Regions from separate parts of the Bacillus sp. D386 genome, predicted to be linked through region 1. Evidence: riboswitches for the same ligand, from Rfam matches in the RefSeq annotation. Region 1 holds a riboswitch; the other holds the start of a gene.
The links. Region 1 has a riboswitch for lysine ahead of FHY45_RS02825 (amino acid permease). Riboswitches for the same ligand answer to the same signal wherever they lie in the genome.

Region 1 (16,233 bases):
CGAATCGGGCTAGATTCCGGCTGATTCACTGCTTTAATACAGCCGATTCCTCTTCGAATCCAGCCAATCTGAGCTTGAATCCGGCCGATCGCCCCTTGAATCCAGCCAAGCTCTAAATCAAGCATGACACAAACCGTCTCAGCAATTCAAAAAAGCCCCTTTATGCGATAATCTAAACTATCGCATAAAGGGAGCTCCAACTCTCATTTACTATTATTTTTCTTTAGGAAATGCCTTAGAATACAAATTATATCCGCCATCAAGGTTCTTAACTTTAATGCCGTTTCCTTCAAGTATTCTGGTAGCTAAGTAACCCCTCATACCTACCTGGCATGTAAGATATAAATCTTTATCAGTCGGTATCTCTGATAATCGCTCTCTCAGTTCATCAACAGGAATATTGACCGAGCCGGCAATTGCTCCTTTAGCAACCTCAGCAGGTGAGCGGACATCAATTAAATAACCTCCGTTTTCCACAATCTCATCAATTTCATGCCATTGCACTGTGCTGACCATTCCCTCAATAATATTGGTTGCTGCGTAACCAGCCATATTTACAGGATCTTTAGCTGAGGAATATGGAGGAGCATAGGCAATCTCGATATCCGGAAGATCCAATACAGTTAAGCCACCTTTGATAGCTGTCGCGATAACATCAATACGTTTATCTACCCCATCCTTTCCAACTGCCTGCGCTCCGTATATTTTCCCCGTTTCCTTATCGAAGATCAGTTTCAAATGCAATTGGGAAGCACCTGGATAATAGCCAGCATGGCTGCTTGGTGCAACATGAACAACCTCATATGGTATACCTAAACGCTTCAGCATCTTTTCATTGCTTCCTGTTGAAGCAACGGTCAATTCAAACACCTTGGCTATGGAAGTGCCCAATGTACCGTTATAAACACTTTCTTTCCCGTGAATATGATCCGCTACTAAACGCCCTTGACGATTGGCAGGCCAAGCGAGCGGCACATAAGTATCCGTTCCGTTAATATAATCCTTTACTTCAATGACATCACCGACCGCATAAATAGATGGGTCTGATGTTTGCAGATGCTCATTGACTTTTATCGCATTCCGAACCCCAAGCTCGAGGCCGGCATCTTTCGCAATGGTACTTTCAGGTTGAACACCAATCGCTAAAAGTATCATATCCGTTTCTACTTCTTTGCCGCTTTTCAAGCGAATGATACGACCATTCTTTTCAAAAGATGATACACCATCCTCAAGTATTAAATGAACTCCATTGTCCCGCAAATGTGTGTGGACCATTTGAGCCATCTCCAAATCAATTGGCGCCATCACCTGATTTCCCATCTCAATAACTGTTACATCTATGCCGCGCTCCCGTAAATTTTCAGCCATTTCAATCCCAATAAACCCGCCGCCAATGATAACAGCCTTCTCAGGTTTATCCTGATCTACCTTTTCTTTGATACGGTCCGTATCAGGAACATTCCGAAGCGTATAAACAGATTTAGCCTCATCGATTCCCGGAATGGCTGGCCTAACCGGTTTTGAACCCGGAGATAGGATTAGCACATCGTAGGATTCCTCATATTCCTCGCCTGTCATTGCTTTTCTGGCTATGACAGTCTTCTGCTCCCGATTGATTTTGATAATTTCTGTCCAATTACGTATATCTAAATTATAGCGTTGCCCCATTCCTTCAACTGTTTGAACAAGCAGTTTATTACGGTTTTGGATAACTTCTCCTATATAATATGGAAGACCACAATTCGCAAATGAAATATATTCACCTTTTTCAAACATGATGATTTCATCTTTTTCGCTTAGACGGCGCAGTCTTGCCGCAGCAGATGCTCCGCCTGCCACACCGCCAACAATTAAAATCTTCATTTTAATAGACCTCCATTAGTTCATCGATTAGTCTAATCGTAATATACCCTATTGGGTATGTCAATTTATCAAACTCACATGATTACACTCTATCATTGCTCCCGATAACAGTTTTCATAACACCGTTTTACTTTTAAATAATACCCAAAAAAAGCAAACCCACTTTTAACAATGGGTTTGCTTCTTATTACAGTTAAAAAGATTTTTTCAAATAATAGTTCTCGTGTTGTTTAACTTCCTCCATATTTTTAGGCAGTAAACGATAGAATAGGATTCCGCTTGCCAGAAGGATAACACCGAAAATAAATGTTTTTAAATCAGCCGTTCCTTTGATGATCACCCAAATGGAATATGCCGTCGCCAATATGGCTATGGTACCATCAATAATTCGTGAACGCATTTCATCAGATTTATATGTCTCGCCAGTCCAAACTAATTTCAGTTGGAATGAGGAGGAAATTAAATATGGCACTAAATAAGAAAGTGTCGCGATATAAATAATAAAGTCAAATGCATGAGCAATTGAATTTGAAATAGTTGAGAAAATAAATAATTGACCTAAACCATTTGAAACAATCATAGAGAAATTAGGAATCCCACGCTTATTGACCTGTAAAAACTTAGGGATAAATAAACCTTGTTTTGCTGCCTGATACGGGATTTCAGCGCTTAACAAGATCCAGCCAATTGTTGAACCAAATAAACTGATCAATCCAATGACCGCCAATGCTTTCCCACCAACAGGTCCCAGCACCGTTTCAATTGCATCGATTAATGGTTTTTCTGAATGGATAAGTGCATCCTGTGTTAATAATCCCATAACAAGTGTACTGATTCCCATATAGATAGCCAGGGCAATCAATAGCCCTAAAATGGTCGCTCTCTTTACATCTGCCTTTCTCTTCGCCCTTGATGCGAATACAACAGCGGATTCAACCCCTACAAAAGCCCATAAGGTTGAGACGGCAGCAAAATTTACCTGGCTGAGTAATCCCCGACTCTCACCATCAATTATACGAGTTTCCGCAAACGGTACAATATTAGATTGTTCAAAGGCAAATAGCCCAATTACTATGAATAATCCAAATCCAAGTACTTTTGCCGCAGTCGCAACAAAGTTTAATTTACCAGCATTCTCTATGCCTCGCATAATAAAGAAATGAACGCCCCAGAGCATGATTGTGCAGACAAGGAATGTTAAAGCATTGCCAACTTTTAGACTAAAATCCCCTATACTGAACAATTCAGCCGTACTGGTCAAACTTGGGAAGAAGGTAGATAAATACCCTGCAAACGTAGTAATGATGGCAATATTACCTGCAAAATTACCAATCCAGTATCCCCATGTAGACATAAACCCGGATAATCTTGAGGCTAAAGAATTTTCCTTGAACAATTCCTTAGCATAAATCTGAGGGCCACCTGTTAAATGTGGCTTACGAACAGCCAGATTCCCAAAAACCAGCGCAATAGTTAGTACACCCAATCCTGTTAATCCCCATGCCATAATTACTCCGGCAGGACTAGCTACTTCTGCCAGCGTACGCGGCAACATAAAAATACCAGACCCAACCATATTGCCGACTACAAATGCCGTTAAAATCCAAAAACCCAGTTGCTTCTTATTGTGCACGATAATTCCCCTTCCAAAGCTGTCATGTTACTCTCTATTTTTGAATTATCCATTTCTGTGTAAATAAACTAAATAAAAAACACACCTTATTGTTAAGGTGTGCAACATTTTATGATTAGCCACACCAGACAATAAATGGATAGTTCTCCATGGTCTATATACATATCGCGATGTATATATTCCATGACAGTCCTGCACCTATTCGGATACAGTCCCAGCTGCTCTCTTCGGAAAAAAAGAGCGCTTCGGCAGATTTTCCTTTCAACTAAAGTCAGCAAGCTTTCCGGCTCTCTTTTTAGTTTACTAATAAAATCTGCGACCTCTACCTCATCTTTTAGTCCGATGAGGATTTGTATTAAATTAAATTATTCCTGTATAAAGGATACAGTGAAAACGCGAATGCTGTCAATATTATTCGACAATGTTATTTTCAAATCAACTTATTTATGATTAATCCATTTGTTTTGGAAAGCTGCTATACTGCTATATTCAGTCTCCAATTTTCTGTATATATTGATGTAAATTGGCAGTAATTCCTCGTATCTTTCTACATTTGCTTTAACCGGCGTATGGACATGTGTAGTTCCCACATAATTTGATACAACGGATAGGTCTTCAATTTCACCGAGTGCATATCTGCCGAGTACAACTGCTCCTAAACAAGAGCTTTCAAAGCTTTCTGGCACATCTACTTCCTGATTAAAAATATCCGCAAGCATTTGCCTCCATAACTCTGAGCGCGCAAATCCCCCCGTTGCCCTGATTTTACTTGGCACACCTATCAATTCCTGCAAAGCTAATAAGACTGTATAGAGATTAAAAATGACTCCTTCAAGCACCGCTCTGACCATATGTTCCTTTTTATGATGAAGTCCCAAGCCAAAGAACGATCCTCTGGCATCAGGGTTCCAAATGGGCGCTCTCTCTCCAGCTAAATATGGGTGGAATAGTAGTCCATCTGCCCCCGGCGCTACTTTTGATGCTATCTTGGTGAGTACTTCATATGAGTCAATTCCGAGGCGTTTAGCTGTTTCTACTTCCGCTGAAGCCAGCTCATCTCTTAGCCATCTAAAAGTCATACCTCCATTATTAACTGGTCCGCCAATCACCCAATGCTTATCCGTCAATGCATAACAAAAAATTCGGCCCTTTTCATCCGTAATCGGCCTATCTGTTACCGTACGAATGGCTCCGCTCGTTCCAATCGTGACTGCTACAATCCCTGGATCAATCGCATTGACACCCAGATTGGAGAGAACGCCATCACTGGCTCCTATTACAAATGGAGTATCCGGCAACAGCCCCATATCCGCAGCATAGGCGGAGTCCATGCCAGATAAATAATATGTAGTTGGTACTGGTTTAGACAAATGGGTCTCTGTAATACCCGCGATTGCCAATGCCTCAGAATCCCATTCTAAATTTTTAAGATGAAACATTCCTGTTGCTGAGGCAACCGAATAATCAATCACATATTGCCCAAATAATTTATAAAAAACATATTCTTTAATGGAAATGAATTTATATGTCCTACCCGCTAATTCGGGATAATCATTCATCAACCAGGTGATTTTTGTAAGAGGAGACATTGGATGGATTGGCGTTCCAGTTCTCCGATAAATTTCTTGTCCATTCCTCTCATTTTTAATATAGTCGGACCACTTCTTTGAACGGCTGTCAGCCCATGTAATGCATTGAGTTAATGGATTTCCATTTTCCTCAACCGCAATTACGCTGTGCATAGCCGAGCTAAAGGATACTAACGACAGTTCATCAGGATTTATTTGGCTTTGGACCATTACTCCTCTTATTGCATTAAGTACAGCATGAAAGATCTCATCAGGCTTCTGCTCTGCTGTAAGTGGAGTCGGGCTATATAATGGGTACTCTACATGATAGGTGCTGAGCACAGATGCGTCTCCCGAAAATAATACAGCCTTTGTACTCGTGGTTCCTATATCAACTCCTATATAAAACATCTATCTTCCCTCACTTCCCTAAAAGCTCAATACTAGATTCTTACCTTTATTCATATTTTTATAAACAACTTAACACAATTTGATGCCCATTGATTAATTTTTTCACGACTGGCAAATACTTTCTACTAAATAAAAACGACATCAGGAGGCCTCATCCAAATTGAAGAATAAAACAATTGCCATTCTTGCTCCATTCTTTTTATTCATATTTCTATTTATTTACACGCAGACACAAAAAGAGTCTATTACAGAGGAAACTATACCTGTTTTGACTCAAACAGGAATTAAAGAAGGTCAATCTGCACCTGATTTCGAATTAAAAACTCAGGACGGAAAAAGCATAAAATTATCTGATTATCGCGGTCAAAAAGTTTTATTAAACTTTTGGGCAAGCTGGTGCCCTCCCTGCAAAAAAGAGATACCAGACCTCAATGAATTTTATGGTGAACATAGTATGGAGAAGATTACTGTATTAAGCGTGAATATGACCTATTCAGAAAAAAACAAGCAAATCATACAAGCATTTCAAGATATGTATAAGATCAGGTATCCTGTATTACTGGACCAAACAGGAACTATTGCAGGATTATATAAAATTATAACAATCCCAACCAGTTATTTCATTGACTCCAACGGTATCATACAAAAGCGAATAATCGGACCCTTGCAAAAAGAAACGATAAAAAATCTGATGGAAACAATTGATTGAGGAGCGACCCAAAGTATACCCAATAAAAAATAACAAAAAAGACAAAATTATACTTTTTTATTTTATACCTAAACCATAGTAAAATAAAATCTATGAAAAAAATCAATTACAAATCAAGGGGTGTTGATTCACGAATGAAAGCATACAATATTTTAATTACATTAATGCTTGTGTTAATCAGCGTGTTGTCTATTAAAAATTTATATGCAGGCCATTGGGATTTGCAATACTCCCTATTAAACGGCGGAATGGCTATTATTGTATTAGGTATCTTTACGGCTTATACACAGTCTTTAAAAGAACAATCCAATTAAATAACAGCTGGTTTGGGAGAATCCAAACCAGCTATTTTTGTATCATTCATGATTTCTTGCAATCGCTTGAACACAAACGGGTTTCGAAAGAGAAATCGTATTCCCTGTAAAGGTTGGAATACCTTCTTTATTAATTTCAAATAAAACTAATGAATCACTTTGCTCATTTGCTGCAATGAGTACTTTTTCTTCGTCTATTAACTCGAAATTTCTCGGTCCCTTTCCTTCCGTATGTGTAAATGCGATAATTTCCGGTATACCTGATTCTGCCACTTTGTACGTTGCAATACTGTCATGCCCTCTATTTGAGGCATATAAGAATTGGCCATCCTCTGAAATATGCAAATCGGCTGCTGTATTTTCCTCTTTGTAATCATCCGGCAATGTAGTAACCACCCCTAGAAGAGAATCCGGTATATGTTGGTCATTTAATTCAAATACTGCGATTGTATTGCTTAATTCCTGGATGACATACATGATTGGCAATGTAGGGTGAAAGGCAAAATGTCTTGGACCCGATCCAGGAATAGTAGACATTTTAGCCAAATTGGCAAAATCCTTATCATCGTATACATAAATTTTATCAGTACCTAAATCTGCTGCAACTACAACGGAGGAATTCGGTACCGGTACGATTGAGTGAGCATGCGGTGCATCCTGTCTGTCTGCCCAAACCCCTGATCCAACATGTTCATTTGTTGTCGTATGTTCTCCAAGTGTTCCGTCCTCTTGTAGTTCTATCCTAGTTACCGTGCCACCATAATTACTAATGTATAAACAAGATTCATTTTCACTAAGACTGACATAGCAAGGTGCCATCCCATTCGTAGATTTGCGATTTAACTCTCTAATCTGTTCGGATTGCCGATTGATTGCATAAGAGACAACCATCCCATACTCAACTTCACTTACCGCGTATAAATGGGTCTGAGCTTTATTTATAACAAGAAAGGAAGGATTTTCAATACCCGTATATTTCTCAACTAAGTCAAGTTTTTTTTCTTTCACGTTCAATTTGAATAGATGAATACCCGTACTTGTTTCTTCTGCATAAGATCCGGTATAAATCATCCATTCATTTTTCTTATTTCCTTGAATTTCATTCATCTTGACTGCCCCCATCCCGTGTTAAATAAACTAATAGTTTCTGTTTCATTTCTATTCCCCTTTTTAAAGATATTGAATCTTAAAAAAAAACCCACAACCTATATTTCAAGGAAGTGGGGTCATTTATCCGTATTTATATTAATTCGTAACCAGCTCGGATTGTGGATACGCAGCATCATGCAATTCAGTTTCAAGCTCTTTAGTATACATTTCTGTTTGCTGTTCAGTCCAATGCAGTACTTTTTTCATATACGAAATCACTTGATCTTTGTATTCATGAACATGCTTAATATCAAATAGGACCATGCCAGTTCTGCGATTAAAGAAATCAAGCGGCGTATAAGCCAATTCATATTCAATTGCATAGCCCAATTTAGCCAATACTGGTAATGGCAGCCCTATTTCGCTCGCTTTTTCTTTGTTTTTTCGGGCTATTTCAAACAGAAGCGGAGCATTGGATCCATATGTTGAAATAATCTCTCTTGCTTCTGTATCTGATAACCCGGTTCCGATTGCTTTTTCTTTAGTTTTGCTTATATATGAACTAAATTTCGTTGAGCCTCCAACACGGCCGCCGGATATCGGCATTTTTTCAGTATAGCAGCTACCGAAATGTTTATATCCTTCATCTCTGAATTGTTTAGCTACTAAATCCAAAACGGTTTCAGCCATTTTACGATATCCTGTCAATTTTCCGCCTGCAATCGTAATTAACCCAGAATCAGATACCCATGTTTCATCTTTCCTGGATATCTCAGAAGCACCTTTCCCCTCCTGGCTGATTAATGGGCGCACTCCAGCCCAACTGGATTCCACATCCTCTTTAGTAACGTTTACTGAAGGGAACATATAGTTAATAGCATCCAATATATAATCTCTGTCTTGATCAGTCATTTTTGGATTGATTGGATCTTGACCATAGAATGTATCTGTTGTCCCAACATAGGCTTTCCCTTCACGCGGAATCGCGAATACCATTCTTCCATCAGGGGTATCAAAATAAACCGCTTGTTTCAAAGGGAAACGGGATTGGTCAATCACTATGTGTGCACCTTTAGTAAGCTGAAGCACTTTACCTTTTTTAGAATTGTCTTTTTCACGTATAAAGTCTACCCATGGACCCGTTGCATTTATAATCTTCCTAGCTTTAATTTGGAAGGAATCCTCATCCAATATATCCTTAACATTTACACCTACTATTTTTCCATTTTCATAGATTAAATCCTCGACCTTGGCATAATTCAGTAAGCTTGCTCCTTGTTCAAACGCTTCTTTCATGACTTCCATCGTCAGGCGGGCATCATCGGTTCTGTATTCAACATAGTAGCCCCCACCCTTTAAGCCATCTTTTCTAACCAATGGAGCTTTTTCAATTGTTTCATCTACTGTAAGCATAGTGCGGCGTTCTTCCTTTTTCACTCCAGCAAGAAAATCATACATCTGTAAGCCAATGGAAGTAGTAAATTTACCAAATGTACCGCCTTCATGGAAGGGTAATAACATCCATTCAGGTGTTGTAACATGAGGACCATTTTCGTAAACAATAGCCCTTTCTTTCCCAACCTCTGCAACTACTCCTACTTGCAATTGCTTTAGATAGCGCAATCCACCGTGAACCAGCTTGGTTGAACGGCTTGATGTACCGGCTGCAAAATCCTGCATTTCAACTAGGCCCACCTTCATCCCTCTTGTAGCTGCATCTAAAGCAATCCCTGCTCCGGTAATTCCTCCACCAATGACAAGCACATCGAAATGTGTGTTTTGTAATTTATTTTTATATTCATGTCTATTTAAACTATTTAAACCCATCCTCTTGTTCCTCCTCTGTTGATAAGTGCTATTGAGATAATAAAAAGAGACCACAAAATACATTACCCTTATTTAAAGGAATGTACTCGCGGTCTCTTAAAATCTCTAACCTTATATTAACTTATTTTCATTATATCATTTTTTGAGTAAAACTCATACAAAATTGAATTATCATTTAAAGGTTCTGGTACTTGCCACAGCTCTTTCCCAACCATCAACTAATTCATTACGTTTCTCTTGTTCCATAGTTGGTTCATATGATTTATCAATGATCCATTGGGCAGCAATTTCATCCTGGCTTTCCCAGAATCCAACAGCCAGCCCAGCTAAATAAGCAGCTCCAAGGGCAGTCGTTTCATTAATTTTTGGTATTTCAACCGGCACGTTTAAGATATCACTCTGGAATTCCATTAAGAATGAATTCTTAACGGCCCCGCCATCGGCACGCAATGTTTTCAATTCAATTCCGGATTCCTCTTCCATTGCATCAATAACAGCTTTTGTTTGGTAAGCTAAAGATTCAACTGTTGCTCTGATAAAGTGATCTTTTGTAGTCCCTCTTGTCAGACCGAAGACCGCTCCTCTTGCATCACTATCCCAATATGGAGTACCAAGACCTACGAAGGCTGGAACGACATATACTCCATCTGTAGAGTCAACTGCCCGGCAATATGTCTCGCTATCAGCAGCATCCTTAAGCATCCTTAATCCATCTCGGAGCCATTGAACAGCAGAACCCGCTACAAAGATACTACCTTCCAATGCATATTCAACTTTACCATTTAATCCCCAGGCTAAAGTCGTCAATAATCCTTTTTCCGATTTAACCGGTTTTTCACCAGTATTCATGAGCATAAAACAGCCTGTTCCATATGTGTTTTTAGCCATTCCTTTTTCAAAGCATGCCTGGCCAAACAATGCTGCCTGTTGGTCACCAGCAATACCGGCAATTGGGATACTCTTACCAAAGAAGTGATAATCAATGGTTTGTGCATATACTTCAGATGAAGGACGCACTTCTGGAAGCATGGATTTCGGAACATCTAATATCTCCAGCAATTCATCATCCCATTGCAGGTCATAAATATTGTACATCATTGTTCTTGAAGCATTGGAATAATCAGTTACGTGAGCTTTACCGCCGGATAGCTTCCAGATTAGCCATGTATCAATTGTCCCGAATAACAATTTTCCTTCATTGGCTAAATCACGCGCACCTTCTACATTATCGAGGATCCACTTAACTTTTGTCCCAGAAAAATAGGCATCTATTAATAAACCAGTTTTGGAATGAAAAAGATCATTGTGGCCAGCATTTTTCAATTCCTCGCATATATCTCTTGTCTGGCGGGATTGCCAAACTATCGCATTATAAATAGGTTGACCTGTTTCTTTATTCCAAACCACCGCTGTTTCACGCTGATTTGTAATTCCGATTCCTTCAATATCTGTTGCCTCTATACCTGATTCTGAAAGACAGCCCGCAATAACAGCAAGCACTGAACCCCAAATTTCGTTGGCATTATGCTCCACCCAGCCCGGCTTTGGAAAGTACTGTGTAAATTCCTTTTGAGCACTATGTACAATTTCCCCTTTTTTATTGAATAAAATAGCTCTGGAACTAGTGGTCCCCTGATCAATTGATAAAATATATTTCTCCATTTTTTTCATCTCCCATCTACTAATTTTTATATTATAATCGATTTCTCTAAAGTTAGTAACTTATAACCTTGCTTTTGCTGGATCATTAGCTTGTCGTAGTGCTTGTTCTGAATCTTTATTAGTCATAAAATAAGCGATTACCAAGATAACTACAGTGCCAGCTAATACTGCCCAGAAAGCGCCTGTCAACGTATTATTGAAGACCGCTTTATGGAACAAAGCCCCCAAGGATCCGCCGAGAATAGGACCTACAACCGGAATCCAAGCATATCCCCAATTAGATGGGCCTTTCCCCGCTATCGGAAGAATCGCATGTGCAATACGCGGACCTAAGTCACGTGCCGGATTGATGGCGTAACCAGTTGTTCCCCCAAGAGCCATACCGATTCCTACGATTAAAAGACCGACTGCGAATGGATTTAGGCCTTCCGTAAAATCATTTGCTCCAATAAATTGCAGACCAAGCAATAAAATAAATGTTCCTATAATTTCACTAAGTAAATTTGAAAATGTATGAGGAATAGCCGGACCAGTTGCGAAAACCCCTAATTTTGTCCCTGGATCTTCAGTCGCCTTCCAATGTGGTAAGTATTGTAAATAAATAAGAGTTGCCCCAATCATTGCTCCAATCATTTGCGCCAAAATATATCCAGGTACATCTGCCCAAGCAAAATCTCCGCTAAACGCAAGACCAAATGTAACAGCAGGATTTAAATGAGCACCGCTAATGCCGCCGACTGCAAATACGCCTAATGTAACACCAAGCCCCCAAGCTATAGTGATAACAATCCACCCAGCATCCTTTGCATAAGATTTAGTTAAGTTGGCTCCAGCACACACTCCTGCTCCAAAAACAATCAAGATCATCGTGCCTACTAATTCACCCCAAAATGGTGTCATTCCTTCCATCTCCCTATCATATAATTTCAAAAAAAAATGAAGAAACAAGCACTAAAGTATTCCTACTTATTAAGGAATACTGCCACCTGTGTCTCCATGTCTTTCCACATACTTATTAACTTAAACACAGTGTAAAACTTTTTGTAAACGCTGTCAAATAAAAAGAAATAAATAGGGAATTCGACTCATTCCCCTGCAAAATACTGCCAAAGTTCTCGTTTAGACGAGGTTATCGAGACAGCACCAGCTTCAAGTGCTTCTTTCGCTTCCTCAACTGTTCGGATTAAACCACCCGCAAAGATCGGCAGCTGAATTTCCCCTGCAACTTCTTTAATCATATTAGGAAGTGCGCCCGGTAGTACTTCAATATAATCAGGCTGTGATTTTTTGACCATCTTATAGCTGCGTTCGAGCGCATGGCTATCAATCATAAAGATTCGCTGCACAGCTATTGCCTGATGTTTTTTTGCTTCTTGGATAACCGCTGATTTTGTGGATATGACACCAAATGGTTTAAACTCCTGACATAAATATTGAGTACCATATTCATCATTTTTTAATCCATTGATTAAATCCACGTGAAAAAACAGTTGTTTATCTGCCATTTTGGCCATTTGAGTAATATGTTTGATTTGCCCAAGATGAGTCTCTAAAATAACACCTGTTTTAAATCCTGATTGTAAAAACTTTTCAAAGTCCTTCATAGTTGAAGCTGCCGGTAATATTTTCTGATTCAATCTAATCTCTCCCATTCGGACCCCTTATTCATAAGTAAAAATCCCTTTCAATATAGAATACAATTAATCTATGCATTCTTCTACTAAAAGGGATTTATATAATTATATTTACCTTACTATTTCTGCATCTCCTCCTGATTCATTTTTTTTGAAAAAGGATAATCCAACGGACAGTCCAGCAAACAGGAGCAGGAACACAACTAGTATCGTTGCATTCGCAAACATCATACCGATGTCATCCAATGATACTAATGCTCGGAAGCCTGCAATCGAATAAGTCATCGGCAAGAAATTGCTTAGAGTACGTAAATATTCAGGCAGCATATCAATTGGCAATGCAGATCCGGTAGTAGATAGCTGCATAATCAGAAGTGCCACGCCTATAAACAAACCAATGTTGCCGGCAAGCATAGTCAGGAAGAACACAATGGACATAAATGAGATACTCGCCAATACAGCAAACAAGATAAGCAACAGGCTATTCGCAAATCCTGAATTAACAAAGAATATGGTAAAGCCAGAAAGAAGGATGGCCTGACCAGCTACCAATAAAGCAAGCAAACCAAATCTTTTTGAATACCATGCGAAGCCTGAACTAGCTTCATCCATTGGTTTTCTAACCCCAACAACTAACATCATTAATAAAACACCCACAAATAATGCTAACGATAGTACATATGGTGCGTTTGCGTAACGATAATACGGATAACTATTAATTTTCGAATCGATCAGCTCAACCGGCGAGGAGAACATGCTAATCGTTTCATCAGTAGCATTTATACCGGCCGTTTTTTCAGCTCCGTCACCTAAGCCGTTGGATAATTCAAGTGTACCATCTTTGATTTGACCGACACCTTTATCAATTTCAGTTACCCCTTCCTTCATCGTACCCCAGCCAGTATTAACCGTTGCGTTACCATCGGCTACTTGCTTAGATCCATCAAATAGCTGCTTAGATCCATCAACAGCTGTTTTCCAGCCTGCATTCACTGTGGCATTACCACCAGCCACTTCAGCAGCACCATTTTTCAACGTATTCAAAGATGTTGATAATGTACCCCATGCGCTATTCACTGTTGCTGTTCCATCGGCCACTTGCTTGGAACCATCATAAAGCTGTTTAGAACCTGCTACTGCGGTTTTCCAGCCATCGTTTACCGTAGCATTACCGTCTGCCACTTGCGCAGCACCTTTATTTAGCGTGTCTAAAGATGTTGTTAACGTACCCCATGCAGTATTAACTGACCCTGTGCCTGCTGCTACTTGTTTGGATCCGTCATAAAGACGTTTGGATCCGTCTACTGCAGTTTTCCAACCTTCGTTAACTGATTGATTTCCGGCAGCTACTGTGGTAAGACCGCCATTAATTTCACCAACACCATTAGTGATTACTCCCCAATTTGTTTTTACTGAATCCGTACCAGATTTTATTTGTTCAGCACCCACTGTTAATTCTGATGCTCCTTGAACAATATCCTTTTGACCCGGTATTATTTGATTTTCAAATGCACCATTTAATTGTTCTATACCTGGTTTAAGCTTTTCAGAAATACCTGAAGCCAATAAAGCTGCACCTGCATTGAGACCATTTTCTCCCTTTATACCTCCATTTACCAGAGCAGTTCCTTCAGCTACAGCTTTTGCACCTTTTAATAACTCTTGATAATCTGGGTTAAGTTCTATCCCAGGAATTTTCTCAGCTAATTTTTCTATACCTGCCGCAACTCTGGCAGCTCCATCTGCTAAGTCAGGTGTTTTCGCTGCTAATTGATTTAAACCTCCAGAAATTTTAGCGCTTCCATTTTCCAGTTCAGGCATACTACCATTTAATTGTTTGACTCCTGTTTGAGCTGATTGTAAACCAAGCAACATATCAGAAGTACCTTTTTTCAACTTTTCAGTCCCATCATAAATAGCTGCTCCACCATTAGCCAACTCCTCAATCTTACCTTTATTGCCATCAAGCTGGGAATAAAGATAATCTGATCCATCTTTAAGTTCTTTGGATCCTTTTGCAAGAGCCTCAATATCCTTCTCCTTCGCACTAAATGTTCCTGACAAGGTCCCTAAACCGTCTTCAATTGACTTTGATCCATCTGCTAGTTGTTGAATTTCAGCGGCCTTACCGCCAACGGTTGAATAAATTAAACCTGAGCCGTTTCTGAGATCAGCTGCCCCATCAGCCAGCATGGCAATACTAGCTGAACTTCCTGCCATTGTGCCATTCAACTGGCCTAACCCATCCTCAACCTGCTTCGACCCACTTGCAAGTGTATTGATATCGCCGGTCTTACCACTTACTGTTGAATGCATAAGGCTCGACCCATCACTGACCTGAGCTGCTCCATTTGCCAATCTTGCGATATCAGCTGATTTTCCAGCCATTGTTCCATTCAATTGACCGAGTCCCTGTTCAAGTTCCTTTGAACCGTCTGCCAGTTTTTGAATATCTCCTGATTTTGTCGTTAAAGAATCCAGAAGAGTTCCAGTACCATCCTTCAGTTTAACAGAGCCTTCATGGAGCTTTGTTGAACCATCCGCACCGGATTTAAATCCTTCTGCTACATCACCAAGCTGGGCAAAAACTGTACTGGTATAGGTAGCGGTGATTGTATCAGCAAGCTGCTCTTTAATTGTTCCTATAGCTGTTTTCGTTGCTGTTGCAGCTATAAAATGCAACCCTTCATTCTGCGTATACTTTAGTTCCGGTTTTTCCGGATTTTCATCCATTACGGTTGCTACCTTTTGGGAAAAGTCTTCAGGAATCTCAATTACCATATAATATTCATTATCATTAAGTCCGCGATTTGCTTGTTCCTTACTGACAAATCTCCATCCCAGGTCATTCCCGTCTTTCAGTTTCGCTACCAAATCTCTACCAACATTAACTTCCTTACCGTCTGTTACAGTACCTGAATCATTATTCACAACTGCGACCGGCAAGTTTGAAAGATTATCATATGGTCCCCAACTTGGCGTTAGCATAATCAATCCATAAACTAACGGTACCAATAATACAGCAATTAATGAGATCCAAAAACCTCTCCTGCGACCGAGTTCTGACATCCGATTCCCATTACCTAAAGCGTTCATTCATTACCCCCACTTGTCTGATTTATCTATATTAAGGTGGTTATGAAAGCGCAACCACTCGTATACTGATTATATATTCTGAATATTTAGTGAAAGTCCTTCTAGTAATTTAACAAATTTGTAAATTAATTAGATATTTTGTACCTTTTTTTAATTTTTAATAAGAAAATCTTATGACTTAATTAAAGAAAAACTTATCTTTTATAGTCTTTTAGACCTTTTCTATTACCAAAAGAACCCATAAAAAAACCTCCCTACTTGAAGTGGGAAGTTTTGTACTCTATTATTTTGGTCTTTCCAGAATAAATTGTTCACCAATCTTCATAAAATTTTGGCCAGCAAGCCGGGAAACAGGCTTGAGTAATTCTGTACTGATTGTACCATCCTTGTAGATGGCTTCATCTATATGATAAAAAACAATATTACC
Region 2 (16,233 bases), on a different contig from region 1:
AGTATAGGTGGAGGAATGCATGTACTGTATGTAGTTATTCTAATAGCAGCCATACATGCTTTGGAAAGTTATGTACTAAATCCTAAATTCATGTCGGCCAAAACTCATTTACCTACGTTTTTCACATTCCTGGTATTGGTGTTCGGTGAACATTTCCTTGGAATATGGGGCTTGATTTTAGGTATTCCTATTTTTATCTTCTTATTAAATATGCTTGATGTTCCAGATGCTGAAGTGACTGAACCTAAGAATATATAATGGATCGTAAAATAGGCATGAGTTTCGGAATCTTTCGAACTCATGCCTATTGTTATTCTTAAATATAATTCAACCGTACGTCTTACAGAGCACGGCTGCAGTCCACCCTTTTATATTCGTTGTCTGTACAAGGTTGATAGCTCTTTCGTAAAACCATCAATATCAGAAAAATCATTTTCAAGTGATTGAGCCAGCTGCCCCTTTTCAATGAATAACACCCGGTCGGCAAGTTCTGCGGCAACATCCATCATATGAGTAGAGAAAATCGTAATCGTGCCTGCTTCTTTAAGCTTTTTAATCATTTCTATAAATTCATTAATCCAGTAAGGATCGAGCCCATTGGTCGGCTCGTCCATAATTAAAAGTCTTGGTTCAGCTAAAATCGATTGGCCGAATAACAACCTTTGTCTCATTCCTTTAGAAAGATTTTTTACGAGCTCTTTCCGCTTGTCGGTTAATCCCAAACGATCAATCACCTCTCTCACTCGTTCATTGGAAATCTCTCGGATAGCTGCATAAAAAGACATAAACTCTCCCACATTCATGTCGCCCTGAGCATAAAATTCATCAGGCATATAACCGATCAATGATACATATTCTTTATTTTGTGCAGTCATATTGACCCCATCCAACAGAACGGTTCCGGCTGAGGGGGAAGAGATACTGGCCAAAATATTCAGGATAGTACTTTTTCCAGCACCATTCCCTCCGCATAAAGAAACACATTGCCCTTCCTTCACTGCCAACGAAAATGGCTGCAACGCTGTATTGGTTTTATAGTGTTTTGAGATATCAGTCACTTCTAACCCTGTCATTGTGCTCTTCTCCTTTTTAAATACCAAATTGCAATAAAGCCTAACGCAGCAATAAATACAAACGCATATAAGAATAGTACACCCCATACAATTCCTTCATTAAATAGCGGAACCAATCCATCATAGGCTTGGCCGAAGATAGAACCGCCGTCCAATCTAATCACCAAGAAAAAGCGTAAGAATTCTGCTGGATTTATGATCATCGCAATTTTCATAAGCACTCCTATCATTGAATAAGGTAAAGCACCTAAAATAGCAATTAACGCAGTCGGCCATATCATAATAAGAAGAAACCAGACTGCAACAGATAGAGTAAGTGCCTGCCATTTCGTGCTTACAAATGATCCTATAAAAAGGCCAAGTGTCAGGAAAAACAAGATTAACAGCATACTAAATAGAAAAAGCACAAGCATCCAAGTTAACGAAATATCAATCCCAGTCAGCAACCCAATTACCATACTCAACCAATACGCCAGTGAAAAACACACTGCCTGGGCAGTAAACTGGCCTCCAAGTTTACCAAAGAAGTAGGAGACGATATCTAATGGATACGTACATAATAATCTCCATTGGCCATTTTCCATTTCATTAGCTATTGAAAAAGAGCCAAAAATCAACATAAATAATGGCAATATATATAACATAATATTAACGACTGTTCCCGTAATATTTGTATATCCTGAGATTGCTCCATTTGTCCGCTCCAATGCCAATAAAAGAGAAATGACAACAATCCATAGAATGGCGATTGAATAATACGAACGGCCCCGTGATGTCATTCTCCATTCAGAGCTCCATATGTTCCACATTCTTCTTACCTCCCGTGACGACATCTAAATAAAAGGCAACCATGCCGGCTGCCTTGTTTTTTTCACCTGTTAACTATGGCTATGACTGTCCGTTTCCTTATGATTCATCTCTTTATGCTGTTTCCAATCATGTTTTTGTAAATCTTCATAGGATAATAAACTTCCCCCTGATTCTTCAGCAAATTCTTCAGCACTTGATTGGTCTTCAAAAGAAATTACATTGTATGACATTGGCGTCTTGATTTCTTCTCCATATACGAAATAGGATTTTTCAACTTCTATCCATTCTTTAGAATGATAATCACGTACAAAGGTCTTCTCAATTTCCTTATTCTCGTTTTCATCTGTCCAATTAAACATGCAACCGATATCATCAAAAACAAATGTTTTACCATCAGTTAAGATAATTTCTGTTGCATGCTGATTATCCGCAACCGACATATTACAGTTTGCGCATGTGTCAGTCTTCGAATCAATTTCCACTGGCTCAGTCGATTCATTACCGCAAGCAGACATAAGCATAACTGCAATTCCGATTAACGCAATTTTCCATAATGATTGTTTCATCGTTGTTTCCTCCCTTTTATGAATAGAAATAAACTGCCTATATACAATAATCCGCTGACTATCCATACTGGCAGATCAGCTTGATTGTTTTGATTGTTTGATTGGATAGGGTCCATTAAGGGACCTGAGTCCGTTAATAGCTCTTCATCGGTACTTTTCAGCATTTTTTGCAGAATTGTCATGCCCGGTGCCTGAAAAAAGAGTTGATACTCAGGAACTTCCTCTGTCAAAGCCAGAAAATAAGGATCGGCTCGGTAGATTAAATTACTTATACCATCTCCGTCTGAATCTATTTTCGCTGATGCGTCCCAGTAGTTCCCATCCAATTGATTCCCTTCACTTTCAATAGCCTGAGCGTCATTTACATTACCCAGAAAATCATTTTGATAGATTCGATTATTCTCTGATTCTTTAAACTGAATACCTACAAAATTTGATTGCAGCCTGTTATCCTTAACGGTATTCACATTGGCCTTTTCAATAAATATGCCAATCCGGTTATTGTGAATCTCATTTGTTTCAACCGTAACATTCCTAGAGTCATATAGTAACAAACCCTGAGAATTCACATTTTCATTATTTTCGGTGAATGTATTCTTACGTACCATTGCATCTTCAGCCCCCATAATCATGGCGCCGGTAAAGTTATTGAATGATTCATTTTCTTCAATCAAACAGGAATTGGAATACATTAAATGCACCCCATAATGGGCATCCCAAATTTTATTATTTTTAAATGTATTATGGTGGCTGTATTCTACATAAAATCCATCCTGAACATTCCGTATTGAATTTTTACCGAACGTGTTGTAATTTGACTCCCACAGATTAATAGCATGGCCTTCAGATGTCCCTGTAAATGAACTTTCTAGCACACTTACATGATTCGCCTTATCCAGTTTAATACCAGTCCCAGCTGACTTGATTGTGAGATTGTTAAGTTTATGATAATTTCCAGCCAGCACAATTGCAGATTCCTCAATTGGTAGGCGTGTTGCCTCTATTTCAATATTTGATATTTGTACACCCTCACCAGAAATGTTTATAAAGGATCCCTCTCCTGTATAACTCAGCACTGTATTTTCTGTTCCTTTAATGGTCATTGGCTTATTAATGGAAACCGGATCTTCATAGGTACCGCTTTTAACAATCAATGTTCCTCCAATGGGCGTTTGGTCAATTTGCTGCTGCAGAGTTGATTCTGCGAAACTACTCGGTTCATATATAATCAATAACGCTACAAACACTAAAAAGATGCGTAACCTTTTCATCATTAACCCACCTTTTTCTATCAATCGTTTGCTCCACTTTAAGCAGTTGATGGTATGATCATATTCATTATAATTTATATAATTATTTTACTTGAAAAATAATTATATTTTCCAGCATAAAGGTATCAAGCCCATCATCATATTGTATTAGGAGCTATTTTATGGAGAATTTTATATGTTTCAGCATAGAAGTTTAATAGGTTAAATTTACAGGCAACTATTATTGCAGAAGATTATTCTTGTGCAGGGGAAGTAACCAGGGAGATATTAGAGGGATAGGAAGAGTTCTTGCGAAGCAATGACCGAATAGGGTAAGTAAACTAACCGAAAATCTTAATAGACATTTGAATGCCAGATATGAATGGATTGGAATATAAAATAAAAGCCCACTACCATCTGTCAACATTATTATCACCACTGTGTCCTAACGACATTGTATATTTAGGTGAAGCGTTTACAAACGTTAACCTAAATCTTTGAAACAAATGGATAAAGGAACTGAATGAACAGCCACACATAATTTCAATGTACAGTTCCATTATCATTTAGCAATGTTTCTTTAACCTCAACAGCCCTTTTATAATAAATAGATTTCGGCATATTCTTTATTAAATCACATGTTTTGTTAATTTGCTCCAGGGCTTCATCCTTGTGGCCCTGTTGATTTAAACAAAGAGCAATATAGATTCCTGCAGACTGTACCATTCCTACATCGATTGGATGCACCAACGCACCGGATAGATGACATTTAAGCAGATTTTCCAAAGCTCGATCAATTTCTCCCAGACCATATAGTGCTCTCCCATATTCCAGATAATAAAGTTCGTCTATCTTTTCCGGATTTATCGCAAATTCTTCTAGGTAGTGAATAGCTTTTTTGTAGTCTTTTGTTATTTCATTATGATAAACCGCATATAAAAGTGGAAACATCATCAATGCAATCTTATTTTCCGAAAAAATCGCATATTGACGAGATTTACTGATTAATCTAAGAAACTCCTTATCATCCTTCATCACAAGCGGATAATTGGAAGCAATCCTGTATATATCATCCATACGATAATAGACATTCGTCTCTTTGGACAATGCGATGGCTTCCTGCATTCTTGTATGGGATTCTTTATATTCTTCCAACGCTAATAAGACGATTCCTTCATCCAATAAAAGCTTTAATTGAAATACCGTATTTTCTTCAAGTCCATTACCAGAGTAGAATTTTCTAATTTCACTCAAAATGGATAAAGATTCATCCCAATTTCCATGAGACAAACGATACTGATGATAAATCCATAATGTTTCAGCACTGTCTAAGAATAAAGAATTCATCTTAAAATAGGAGGCTGCCAATTCGATATATTTCTTCATGTTTGGTTTATCTAAATAAAGGCCTGCTTCCGCATAAAGGCTGTATAACTTCGCCTCCATTACTCCCTGAGGCATATTTTCAGAAACCACATGGGATAATTTATCGTAAATAGCTGAATAATTCTCTTGTTTTTTATCATTCTTTATCTCATTTAATAAAGGTAGATAATCCTCTTTCTCATTCAGAAGATCACTAGGTTCACAACCAAGCTGTTGAGCAAGATATTCAAGTGTGCTCATCGATGGGGTTGCTTTACTGTTTTCAATTTGGCTCAGCATTCCTTTTGTCAATCGATTTCCAGCCAACTCGGATTGGGTCATCCCTAAAGCTTTCCGTAACGTTTTAATTTTATTGCCCAGCATGGTTATCCCCTCCTTATGGAAAGTATACGGTAAATAATTCTGATCCACAAATTAAAGTTTAATTATTTTAAACTTTTTGTTGACTTCCAAAAATTAGTATTTATATAATAAGTTTAATGACATTAAACTTTTAAACTAAAGGAGAAAAGCCCATGAGTGTACGTTATACCGAAGCAGAACAAGAGAGATTAAGCGCAAGGAATATTTTATTGTTTTTTATTGGAAAATTTATTTCATTATTTGGTGCAAGCATCTATTCATTCGCCATCGGATTATACATTTTAAAAATTACCGGTTCGGGTACAAGTTTTGCACTTGCTCTTGTGTTTGCCTCTGTTCCCAGAATTATTTTTGGACCAATTGCCGGAACCCTTGCAGATCGCTTTAACCGCAAAACAATCATTATATTGACGGAAATTCTTAGCGGAATACTCATGTTTTTTATGATTGCCTATTCTCACTTTTCGGGGCTCTCACTTGCATTGTTATATACATCAGAAGTACTGCTAGGGATTTTTTCTACTTTCTTTTCTGTGACTGCATCTTCAACCATTCCCTCAATGGCTGGGGATAAATCTATACAAAAGGCTGGCTCTTTAAATCAATCCGCATCATCGCTTGCCGGTATACTCGGTCCAATCATAGCTGGTATTTTATACGGGTTCTTAGCAATTGAGGAAATCATTCTGCTAACTGGAATCACCTTTATACTTGCCGGTATAATTGAATTATTTATTATTTTCAACCTGTACACTGAGAAAGCGGCACAACAGGAAAAGACGCAATTCATGAAGAGTTTGGCTGAAGGCTTCTCCTATTTAAAAGAAAACGATTTTTTATTCTCCCTGCTCAAAGTATCACTTTGGATTAACTTCTTCTTTGCGGGTATAAATGTTGCAATCCCCTACATCCTGAACACATCACTGAATTTTTCTTCTCAATCATACGGAATTGCTGCTTCGATGGTATCTGTTGGAGCACTTATCACATCATTGATCATTTCACAACGTCCTGAAATGAAAGATAAATTAAAGAAAATTAGATTGGGCTTAATTGGTTTAGCAATACTTGTCATTATGATTGGCTTGCCTCCTATGCTCCAAATGACTTCTGTGATTGCCAATGTCAGTTACTACATCATCGTCCTTGGAATGATAGGTTCCATCGTCATGGTTGTAAATATTCCTATTCATGTATTAATACAGCGTACAACCCCGAGCCACTATCTTGGTCGTATTTTCGGATTAGTTGAAACGATTGCATCTGCAATCTCACCGCTTGGGATGATTCTTTTCGGTGTCTTGCTTGACTACATACCAGCTTTTTATATACCTCTCATCACTGGATTTTCACTGCTCTTAATTAGCTTTCTTGCCATGTCAAAAGTAAAAGAACCAAAGGAATCTGAATTGGCAAGTTAATGATAAAGAAGTATCGCCCGGCTTGGGTTATATCCAGCCGGGCATTTTTATACTCCCCTAATTGTTTTTACTCGATTATAGGCGTATCTTGCAGATTCCTCTATAATGAATTGATTCTGATTGAATTTCTAGCTGGTTACTGTCTGTATCGACTTCGATTCGAGCCGAATCGGGCTAGATTCCGGCTGATTCACTGCTTTAATACAGCCGATTCCTCTTCGAATCCAGCCAATCTGAGCTTGAATCCGGCCGATCGCCCCTTGAATCCAGCCAAGCTCTAAATCAAGCATGACACAAACCGTCTCAGCAATTCAAAAAAGCCCCTTTATGCGATAATCTAAACTATCGCATAAAGGGAGCTCCAACTCTCATTTACTATTATTTTTCTTTAGGAAATGCCTTAGAATACAAATTATATCCGCCATCAAGGTTCTTAACTTTAATGCCGTTTCCTTCAAGTATTCTGGTAGCTAAGTAACCCCTCATACCTACCTGGCATGTAAGATATAAATCTTTATCAGTCGGTATCTCTGATAATCGCTCTCTCAGTTCATCAACAGGAATATTGACCGAGCCGGCAATTGCTCCTTTAGCAACCTCAGCAGGTGAGCGGACATCAATTAAATAACCTCCGTTTTCCACAATCTCATCAATTTCATGCCATTGCACTGTGCTGACCATTCCCTCAATAATATTGGTTGCTGCGTAACCAGCCATATTTACAGGATCTTTAGCTGAGGAATATGGAGGAGCATAGGCAATCTCGATATCCGGAAGATCCAATACAGTTAAGCCACCTTTGATAGCTGTCGCGATAACATCAATACGTTTATCTACCCCATCCTTTCCAACTGCCTGCGCTCCGTATATTTTCCCCGTTTCCTTATCGAAGATCAGTTTCAAATGCAATTGGGAAGCACCTGGATAATAGCCAGCATGGCTGCTTGGTGCAACATGAACAACCTCATATGGTATACCTAAACGCTTCAGCATCTTTTCATTGCTTCCTGTTGAAGCAACGGTCAATTCAAACACCTTGGCTATGGAAGTGCCCAATGTACCGTTATAAACACTTTCTTTCCCGTGAATATGATCCGCTACTAAACGCCCTTGACGATTGGCAGGCCAAGCGAGCGGCACATAAGTATCCGTTCCGTTAATATAATCCTTTACTTCAATGACATCACCGACCGCATAAATAGATGGGTCTGATGTTTGCAGATGCTCATTGACTTTTATCGCATTCCGAACCCCAAGCTCGAGGCCGGCATCTTTCGCAATGGTACTTTCAGGTTGAACACCAATCGCTAAAAGTATCATATCCGTTTCTACTTCTTTGCCGCTTTTCAAGCGAATGATACGACCATTCTTTTCAAAAGATGATACACCATCCTCAAGTATTAAATGAACTCCATTGTCCCGCAAATGTGTGTGGACCATTTGAGCCATCTCCAAATCAATTGGCGCCATCACCTGATTTCCCATCTCAATAACTGTTACATCTATGCCGCGCTCCCGTAAATTTTCAGCCATTTCAATCCCAATAAACCCGCCGCCAATGATAACAGCCTTCTCAGGTTTATCCTGATCTACCTTTTCTTTGATACGGTCCGTATCAGGAACATTCCGAAGCGTATAAACAGATTTAGCCTCATCGATTCCCGGAATGGCTGGCCTAACCGGTTTTGAACCCGGAGATAGGATTAGCACATCGTAGGATTCCTCATATTCCTCGCCTGTCATTGCTTTTCTGGCTATGACAGTCTTCTGCTCCCGATTGATTTTGATAATTTCTGTCCAATTACGTATATCTAAATTATAGCGTTGCCCCATTCCTTCAACTGTTTGAACAAGCAGTTTATTACGGTTTTGGATAACTTCTCCTATATAATATGGAAGACCACAATTCGCAAATGAAATATATTCACCTTTTTCAAACATGATGATTTCATCTTTTTCGCTTAGACGGCGCAGTCTTGCCGCAGCAGATGCTCCGCCTGCCACACCGCCAACAATTAAAATCTTCATTTTAATAGACCTCCATTAGTTCATCGATTAGTCTAATCGTAATATACCCTATTGGGTATGTCAATTTATCAAACTCACATGATTACACTCTATCATTGCTCCCGATAACAGTTTTCATAACACCGTTTTACTTTTAAATAATACCCAAAAAAAGCAAACCCACTTTTAACAATGGGTTTGCTTCTTATTACAGTTAAAAAGATTTTTTCAAATAATAGTTCTCGTGTTGTTTAACTTCCTCCATATTTTTAGGCAGTAAACGATAGAATAGGATTCCGCTTGCCAGAAGGATAACACCGAAAATAAATGTTTTTAAATCAGCCGTTCCTTTGATGATCACCCAAATGGAATATGCCGTCGCCAATATGGCTATGGTACCATCAATAATTCGTGAACGCATTTCATCAGATTTATATGTCTCGCCAGTCCAAACTAATTTCAGTTGGAATGAGGAGGAAATTAAATATGGCACTAAATAAGAAAGTGTCGCGATATAAATAATAAAGTCAAATGCATGAGCAATTGAATTTGAAATAGTTGAGAAAATAAATAATTGACCTAAACCATTTGAAACAATCATAGAGAAATTAGGAATCCCACGCTTATTGACCTGTAAAAACTTAGGGATAAATAAACCTTGTTTTGCTGCCTGATACGGGATTTCAGCGCTTAACAAGATCCAGCCAATTGTTGAACCAAATAAACTGATCAATCCAATGACCGCCAATGCTTTCCCACCAACAGGTCCCAGCACCGTTTCAATTGCATCGATTAATGGTTTTTCTGAATGGATAAGTGCATCCTGTGTTAATAATCCCATAACAAGTGTACTGATTCCCATATAGATAGCCAGGGCAATCAATAGCCCTAAAATGGTCGCTCTCTTTACATCTGCCTTTCTCTTCGCCCTTGATGCGAATACAACAGCGGATTCAACCCCTACAAAAGCCCATAAGGTTGAGACGGCAGCAAAATTTACCTGGCTGAGTAATCCCCGACTCTCACCATCAATTATACGAGTTTCCGCAAACGGTACAATATTAGATTGTTCAAAGGCAAATAGCCCAATTACTATGAATAATCCAAATCCAAGTACTTTTGCCGCAGTCGCAACAAAGTTTAATTTACCAGCATTCTCTATGCCTCGCATAATAAAGAAATGAACGCCCCAGAGCATGATTGTGCAGACAAGGAATGTTAAAGCATTGCCAACTTTTAGACTAAAATCCCCTATACTGAACAATTCAGCCGTACTGGTCAAACTTGGGAAGAAGGTAGATAAATACCCTGCAAACGTAGTAATGATGGCAATATTACCTGCAAAATTACCAATCCAGTATCCCCATGTAGACATAAACCCGGATAATCTTGAGGCTAAAGAATTTTCCTTGAACAATTCCTTAGCATAAATCTGAGGGCCACCTGTTAAATGTGGCTTACGAACAGCCAGATTCCCAAAAACCAGCGCAATAGTTAGTACACCCAATCCTGTTAATCCCCATGCCATAATTACTCCGGCAGGACTAGCTACTTCTGCCAGCGTACGCGGCAACATAAAAATACCAGACCCAACCATATTGCCGACTACAAATGCCGTTAAAATCCAAAAACCCAGTTGCTTCTTATTGTGCACGATAATTCCCCTTCCAAAGCTGTCATGTTACTCTCTATTTTTGAATTATCCATTTCTGTGTAAATAAACTAAATAAAAAACACACCTTATTGTTAAGGTGTGCAACATTTTATGATTAGCCACACCAGACAATAAATGGATAGTTCTCCATGGTCTATATACATATCGCGATGTATATATTCCATGACAGTCCTGCACCTATTCGGATACAGTCCCAGCTGCTCTCTTCGGAAAAAAAGAGCGCTTCGGCAGATTTTCCTTTCAACTAAAGTCAGCAAGCTTTCCGGCTCTCTTTTTAGTTTACTAATAAAATCTGCGACCTCTACCTCATCTTTTAGTCCGATGAGGATTTGTATTAAATTAAATTATTCCTGTATAAAGGATACAGTGAAAACGCGAATGCTGTCAATATTATTCGACAATGTTATTTTCAAATCAACTTATTTATGATTAATCCATTTGTTTTGGAAAGCTGCTATACTGCTATATTCAGTCTCCAATTTTCTGTATATATTGATGTAAATTGGCAGTAATTCCTCGTATCTTTCTACATTTGCTTTAACCGGCGTATGGACATGTGTAGTTCCCACATAATTTGATACAACGGATAGGTCTTCAATTTCACCGAGTGCATATCTGCCGAGTACAACTGCTCCTAAACAAGAGCTTTCAAAGCTTTCTGGCACATCTACTTCCTGATTAAAAATATCCGCAAGCATTTGCCTCCATAACTCTGAGCGCGCAAATCCCCCCGTTGCCCTGATTTTACTTGGCACACCTATCAATTCCTGCAAAGCTAATAAGACTGTATAGAGATTAAAAATGACTCCTTCAAGCACCGCTCTGACCATATGTTCCTTTTTATGATGAAGTCCCAAGCCAAAGAACGATCCTCTGGCATCAGGGTTCCAAATGGGCGCTCTCTCTCCAGCTAAATATGGGTGGAATAGTAGTCCATCTGCCCCCGGCGCTACTTTTGATGCTATCTTGGTGAGTACTTCATATGAGTCAATTCCGAGGCGTTTAGCTGTTTCTACTTCCGCTGAAGCCAGCTCATCTCTTAGCCATCTAAAAGTCATACCTCCATTATTAACTGGTCCGCCAATCACCCAATGCTTATCCGTCAATGCATAACAAAAAATTCGGCCCTTTTCATCCGTAATCGGCCTATCTGTTACCGTACGAATGGCTCCGCTCGTTCCAATCGTGACTGCTACAATCCCTGGATCAATCGCATTGACACCCAGATTGGAGAGAACGCCATCACTGGCTCCTATTACAAATGGAGTATCCGGCAACAGCCCCATATCCGCAGCATAGGCGGAGTCCATGCCAGATAAATAATATGTAGTTGGTACTGGTTTAGACAAATGGGTCTCTGTAATACCCGCGATTGCCAATGCCTCAGAATCCCATTCTAAATTTTTAAGATGAAACATTCCTGTTGCTGAGGCAACCGAATAATCAATCACATATTGCCCAAATAATTTATAAAAAACATATTCTTTAATGGAAATGAATTTATATGTCCTACCCGCTAATTCGGGATAATCATTCATCAACCAGGTGATTTTTGTAAGAGGAGACATTGGATGGATTGGCGTTCCAGTTCTCCGATAAATTTCTTGTCCATTCCTCTCATTTTTAATATAGTCGGACCACTTCTTTGAACGGCTGTCAGCCCATGTAATGCATTGAGTTAATGGATTTCCATTTTCCTCAACCGCAATTACGCTGTGCATAGCCGAGCTAAAGGATACTAACGACAGTTCATCAGGATTTATTTGGCTTTGGACCATTACTCCTCTTATTGCATTAAGTACAGCATGAAAGATCTCATCAGGCTTCTGCTCTGCTGTAAGTGGAGTCGGGCTATATAATGGGTACTCTACATGATAGGTGCTGAGCACAGATGCGTCTCCCGAAAATAATACAGCCTTTGTACTCGTGGTTCCTATATCAACTCCTATATAAAACATCTATCTTCCCTCACTTCCCTAAAAGCTCAATACTAGATTCTTACCTTTATTCATATTTTTATAAACAACTTAACACAATTTGATGCCCATTGATTAATTTTTTCACGACTGGCAAATACTTTCTACTAAATAAAAACGACATCAGGAGGCCTCATCCAAATTGAAGAATAAAACAATTGCCATTCTTGCTCCATTCTTTTTATTCATATTTCTATTTATTTACACGCAGACACAAAAAGAGTCTATTACAGAGGAAACTATACCTGTTTTGACTCAAACAGGAATTAAAGAAGGTCAATCTGCACCTGATTTCGAATTAAAAACTCAGGACGGAAAAAGCATAAAATTATCTGATTATCGCGGTCAAAAAGTTTTATTAAACTTTTGGGCAAGCTGGTGCCCTCCCTGCAAAAAAGAGATACCAGACCTCAATGAATTTTATGGTGAACATAGTATGGAGAAGATTACTGTATTAAGCGTGAATATGACCTATTCAGAAAAAAACAAGCAAATCATACAAGCATTTCAAGATATGTATAAGATCAGGTATCCTGTATTACTGGACCAAACAGGAACTATTGCAGGATTATATAAAATTATAACAATCCCAACCAGTTATTTCATTGACTCCAACGGTATCATACAAAAGCGAATAATCGGACCCTTGCAAAAAGAAACGATAAAAAATCTGATGGAAACAATTGATTGAGGAGCGACCCAAAGTATACCCAATAAAAAATAACAAAAAAGACAAAATTATACTTTTTTATTTTATACCTAAACCATAGTAAAATAAAATCTATGAAAAAAATCAATTACAAATCAAGGGGTGTTGATTCACGAATGAAAGCATACAATATTTTAATTACATTAATGCTTGTGTTAATCAGCGTGTTGTCTATTAAAAATTTATATGCAGGCCATTGGGATTTGCAATACTCCCTATTAAACGGCGGAATGGCTATTATTGTATTAGGTATCTTTACGGCTTATACACAGTCTTTAAAAGAACAATCCAATTAAATAACAGCTGGTTTGGGAGAATCCAAACCAGCTATTTTTGTATCATTCATGATTTCTTGCAATCGCTTGAACACAAACGGGTTTCGAAAGAGAAATCGTATTCCCTGTAAAGGTTGGAATACCTTCTTTATTAATTTCAAATAAAACTAATGAATCACTTTGCTCATTTGCTGCAATGAGTACTTTTTCTTCGTCTATTAACTCGAAATTTCTCGGTCCCTTTCCTTCCGTATGTGTAAATGCGATAATTTCCGGTATACCTGATTCTGCCACTTTGTACGTTGCAATACTGTCATGCCCTCTATTTGAGGCATATAAGAATTGGCCATCCTCTGAAATATGCAAATCGGCTGCTGTATTTTCCTCTTTGTAATCATCCGGCAATGTAGTAACCACCCCTAGAAGAGAATCCGGTATATGTTGGTCATTTAATTCAAATACTGCGATTGTATTGCTTAATTCCTGGATGACATACATGATTGGCAATGTAGGGTGAAAGGCAAAATGTCTTGGACCCGATCCAGGAATAGTAGACATTTTAGCCAAATTGGCAAAATCCTTATCATCGTATACATAAATTTTATCAGTACCTAAATCTGCTGCAACTACAACGGAGGAATTCGGTACCGGTACGATTGAGTGAGCATGCGGTGCATCCTGTCTGTCTGCCCAAACCCCTGATCCAACATGTTCATTTGTTGTCGTATGTTCTCCAAGTGTTCCGTCCTCTTGTAGTTCTATCCTAGTTACCGTGCCACCATAATTACTAATGTATAAACAAGATTCATTTTCACTAAGACTGACATAGCAAGGTGCCATCCCATTCGTAGATTTGCGATTTAACTCTCTAATCTGTTCGGATTGCCGATTGATTGCATAAGAGACAACCATCCCATACTCAACTTCACTTACCGCGTATAAATGGGTCTGAGCTTTATTTATAACAAGAAAGGAAGGATTTTCAATACCCGTATATTTCTCAACTAAGTCAAGTTTTTTTTCTTTCACGTTCAATTTGAATAGATGAATACCCGTACTTGTTTCTTCTGCATAAGATCCGGTATAAATCATCCATTCATTTTTCTTATTTCCTTGAATTTCATTCATCTTGACTGCCCCCATCCCGTGTTAAATAAACTAATAGTTTCTGTTTCATTTCTATTCCCCTTTTTAAAGATATTGAATCTTAAAAAAAAACCCACAACCTATATTTCAAGGAAGTGGGGTCATTTATCCGTATTTATATTAATTCGTAACCAGCTCGGATTGTGGATACGCAGCATCATGCAATTCAGTTTCAAGCTCTTTAGTATACATTTCTGTTTGCTGTTCAGTCCAATGCAGTACTTTTTTCATATACGAAATCACTTGATCTTTGTATTCATGAACATGCTTAATATCAAATAGGACCATGCCAGTTCTGCGATTAAAGAAATCAAGCGGCGTATAAGCCAATTCATATTCAATTGCATAGCCCAATTTAGCCAATACTGGTAATGGCAGCCCTATTTCGCTCGCTTTTTCTTTGTTTTTTCGGGCTATTTCAAACAGAAGCGGAGCATTGGATCCATATGTTGAAATAATCTCTCTTGCTTCTGTATCTGATAACCCGGTTCCGATTGCTTTTTCTTTAGTTTTGCTTATATATGAACTAAATTTCGTTGAGCCTCCAACACGGCCGCCGGATATCGGCATTTTTTCAGTATAGCAGCTACCGAAATGTTTATATCCTTCATCTCTGAATTGTTTAGCTACTAAATCCAAAACGGTTTCAGCCATTTTACGATATCCTGTCAATTTTCCGCCTGCAATCGTAATTAACCCAGAATCAGATACCCATGTTTCATCTTTCCTGGATATCTCAGAAGCACCTTTCCCCTCCTGGCTGATTAATGGGCGCACTCCAGCCCAACTGGATTCCACATCCTCTTTAGTAACGTTTACTGAAGGGAACATATAGTTAATAGCATCCAATATATAATCTCTGTCTTGATCAGTCATTTTTGGATTGATTGGATCTTGACCATAGAATGTATCTGTTGTCCCAACATAGGCTTTCCCTTCACGCGGAATCGCGAATACCATTCTTCCATCAGGGGTATCAAAATAAACCGCTTGTTTCAAAGGGAAACGGGATTGGTCAATCACTATGTGTGCACCTTTAGTAAGCTGAAGCACTTTACCTTTTTTAGAATTGTCTTTTTCACGTATAAAGTCTACCCATGGACCCGTTGCATTTATAATCTTCCTAGCTTTAATTTGGAAGGAATCCTCATCCAATATATCCTTAACATTTACACCTACTATTTTTCCATTTTCATAGATTAAATCCTCGACCTTGGCATAATTCAGTAAGCTTGCTCCTTGTTCAAACGCTTCTTTCATGACTTCCATCGTCAGGCGGGCATCATCGGTTCTGTATTCAACATAGTAGCCCCCACCCTTTAAGCCATCTTTTCTAACCAATGGAGCTTTTTCAATTGTTTCATCTACTGTAAGCATAGTGCGGCGTTCTTCCTTTTTCACTCCAGCAAGAAAATCATACATCTGTAAGCCAATGGAAGTAGTAAATTTACCAAATGTACCGCCTTCATGGAAGGGTAATAACATCCATTCAGGTGTTGTAACATGAGGACCATTTTCGTAAACAATAGCCCTTTCTTTCCCAACCTCTGCAACTACTCCTACTTGCAATTGCTTT

Region 2: another riboswitch for lysine. It lies ahead of FHY45_RS08070 (amino acid permease); the one in region 1 lies ahead of FHY45_RS02825 (amino acid permease).

Annotation. Positions count from the first base shown of each region.
Region 1 covers NZ_VEMV01000001.1:590,417-606,649, forward strand. Annotated here, with positions in the region: gene cdr (CoA-disulfide reductase) at 214-1,863, opposite strand; gene FHY45_RS02825 (amino acid permease) at 2,057-3,496, opposite strand; lysine riboswitch at 3,629-3,829, opposite strand; gene gntK (gluconokinase) at 3,937-5,475, opposite strand; gene FHY45_RS02835 (peroxiredoxin family protein) at 5,636-6,184, shown strand; gene FHY45_RS02840 (hypothetical protein) at 6,319-6,498, shown strand; gene FHY45_RS02845 (lactonase family protein) at 6,541-7,605, opposite strand; gene FHY45_RS02850 (glycerol-3-phosphate dehydrogenase/oxidase) at 7,744-9,414, opposite strand; gene glpK (glycerol kinase GlpK) at 9,586-11,076, opposite strand; gene FHY45_RS02860 (MIP/aquaporin family protein) at 11,137-11,976, opposite strand; gene FHY45_RS02865 (glycerol-3-phosphate responsive antiterminator) at 12,162-12,713, opposite strand; gene FHY45_RS02870 (YhgE/Pip domain-containing protein) at 12,822-15,806, opposite strand; gene FHY45_RS02875 (flavin reductase family protein) at 16,090-16,233, opposite strand, start outside.
Region 2 covers NZ_VEMV01000002.1:630,048-646,280, forward strand. Annotated here, with positions in the region: gene FHY45_RS08030 (AI-2E family transporter) at 1-258, shown strand, start outside; gene FHY45_RS08035 (ABC transporter ATP-binding protein) at 369-1,073, opposite strand; gene FHY45_RS08040 (ABC transporter permease) at 1,070-1,882, opposite strand; gene FHY45_RS08045 (nitrous oxide reductase accessory protein NosL) at 1,952-2,449, opposite strand; gene FHY45_RS08050 (right-handed parallel beta-helix repeat-containing protein) at 2,446-3,720, opposite strand; gene FHY45_RS08055 (helix-turn-helix domain-containing protein) at 4,243-5,448, opposite strand; gene FHY45_RS08060 (MFS transporter) at 5,601-6,869, shown strand; gene cdr (CoA-disulfide reductase) at 7,248-8,897, opposite strand; gene FHY45_RS08070 (amino acid permease) at 9,091-10,530, opposite strand; lysine riboswitch at 10,663-10,863, opposite strand; gene gntK (gluconokinase) at 10,971-12,509, opposite strand; gene FHY45_RS08080 (peroxiredoxin family protein) at 12,670-13,218, shown strand; gene FHY45_RS08085 (hypothetical protein) at 13,353-13,532, shown strand; gene FHY45_RS08090 (lactonase family protein) at 13,575-14,639, opposite strand; gene FHY45_RS08095 (glycerol-3-phosphate dehydrogenase/oxidase) at 14,778-16,233, opposite strand, start outside.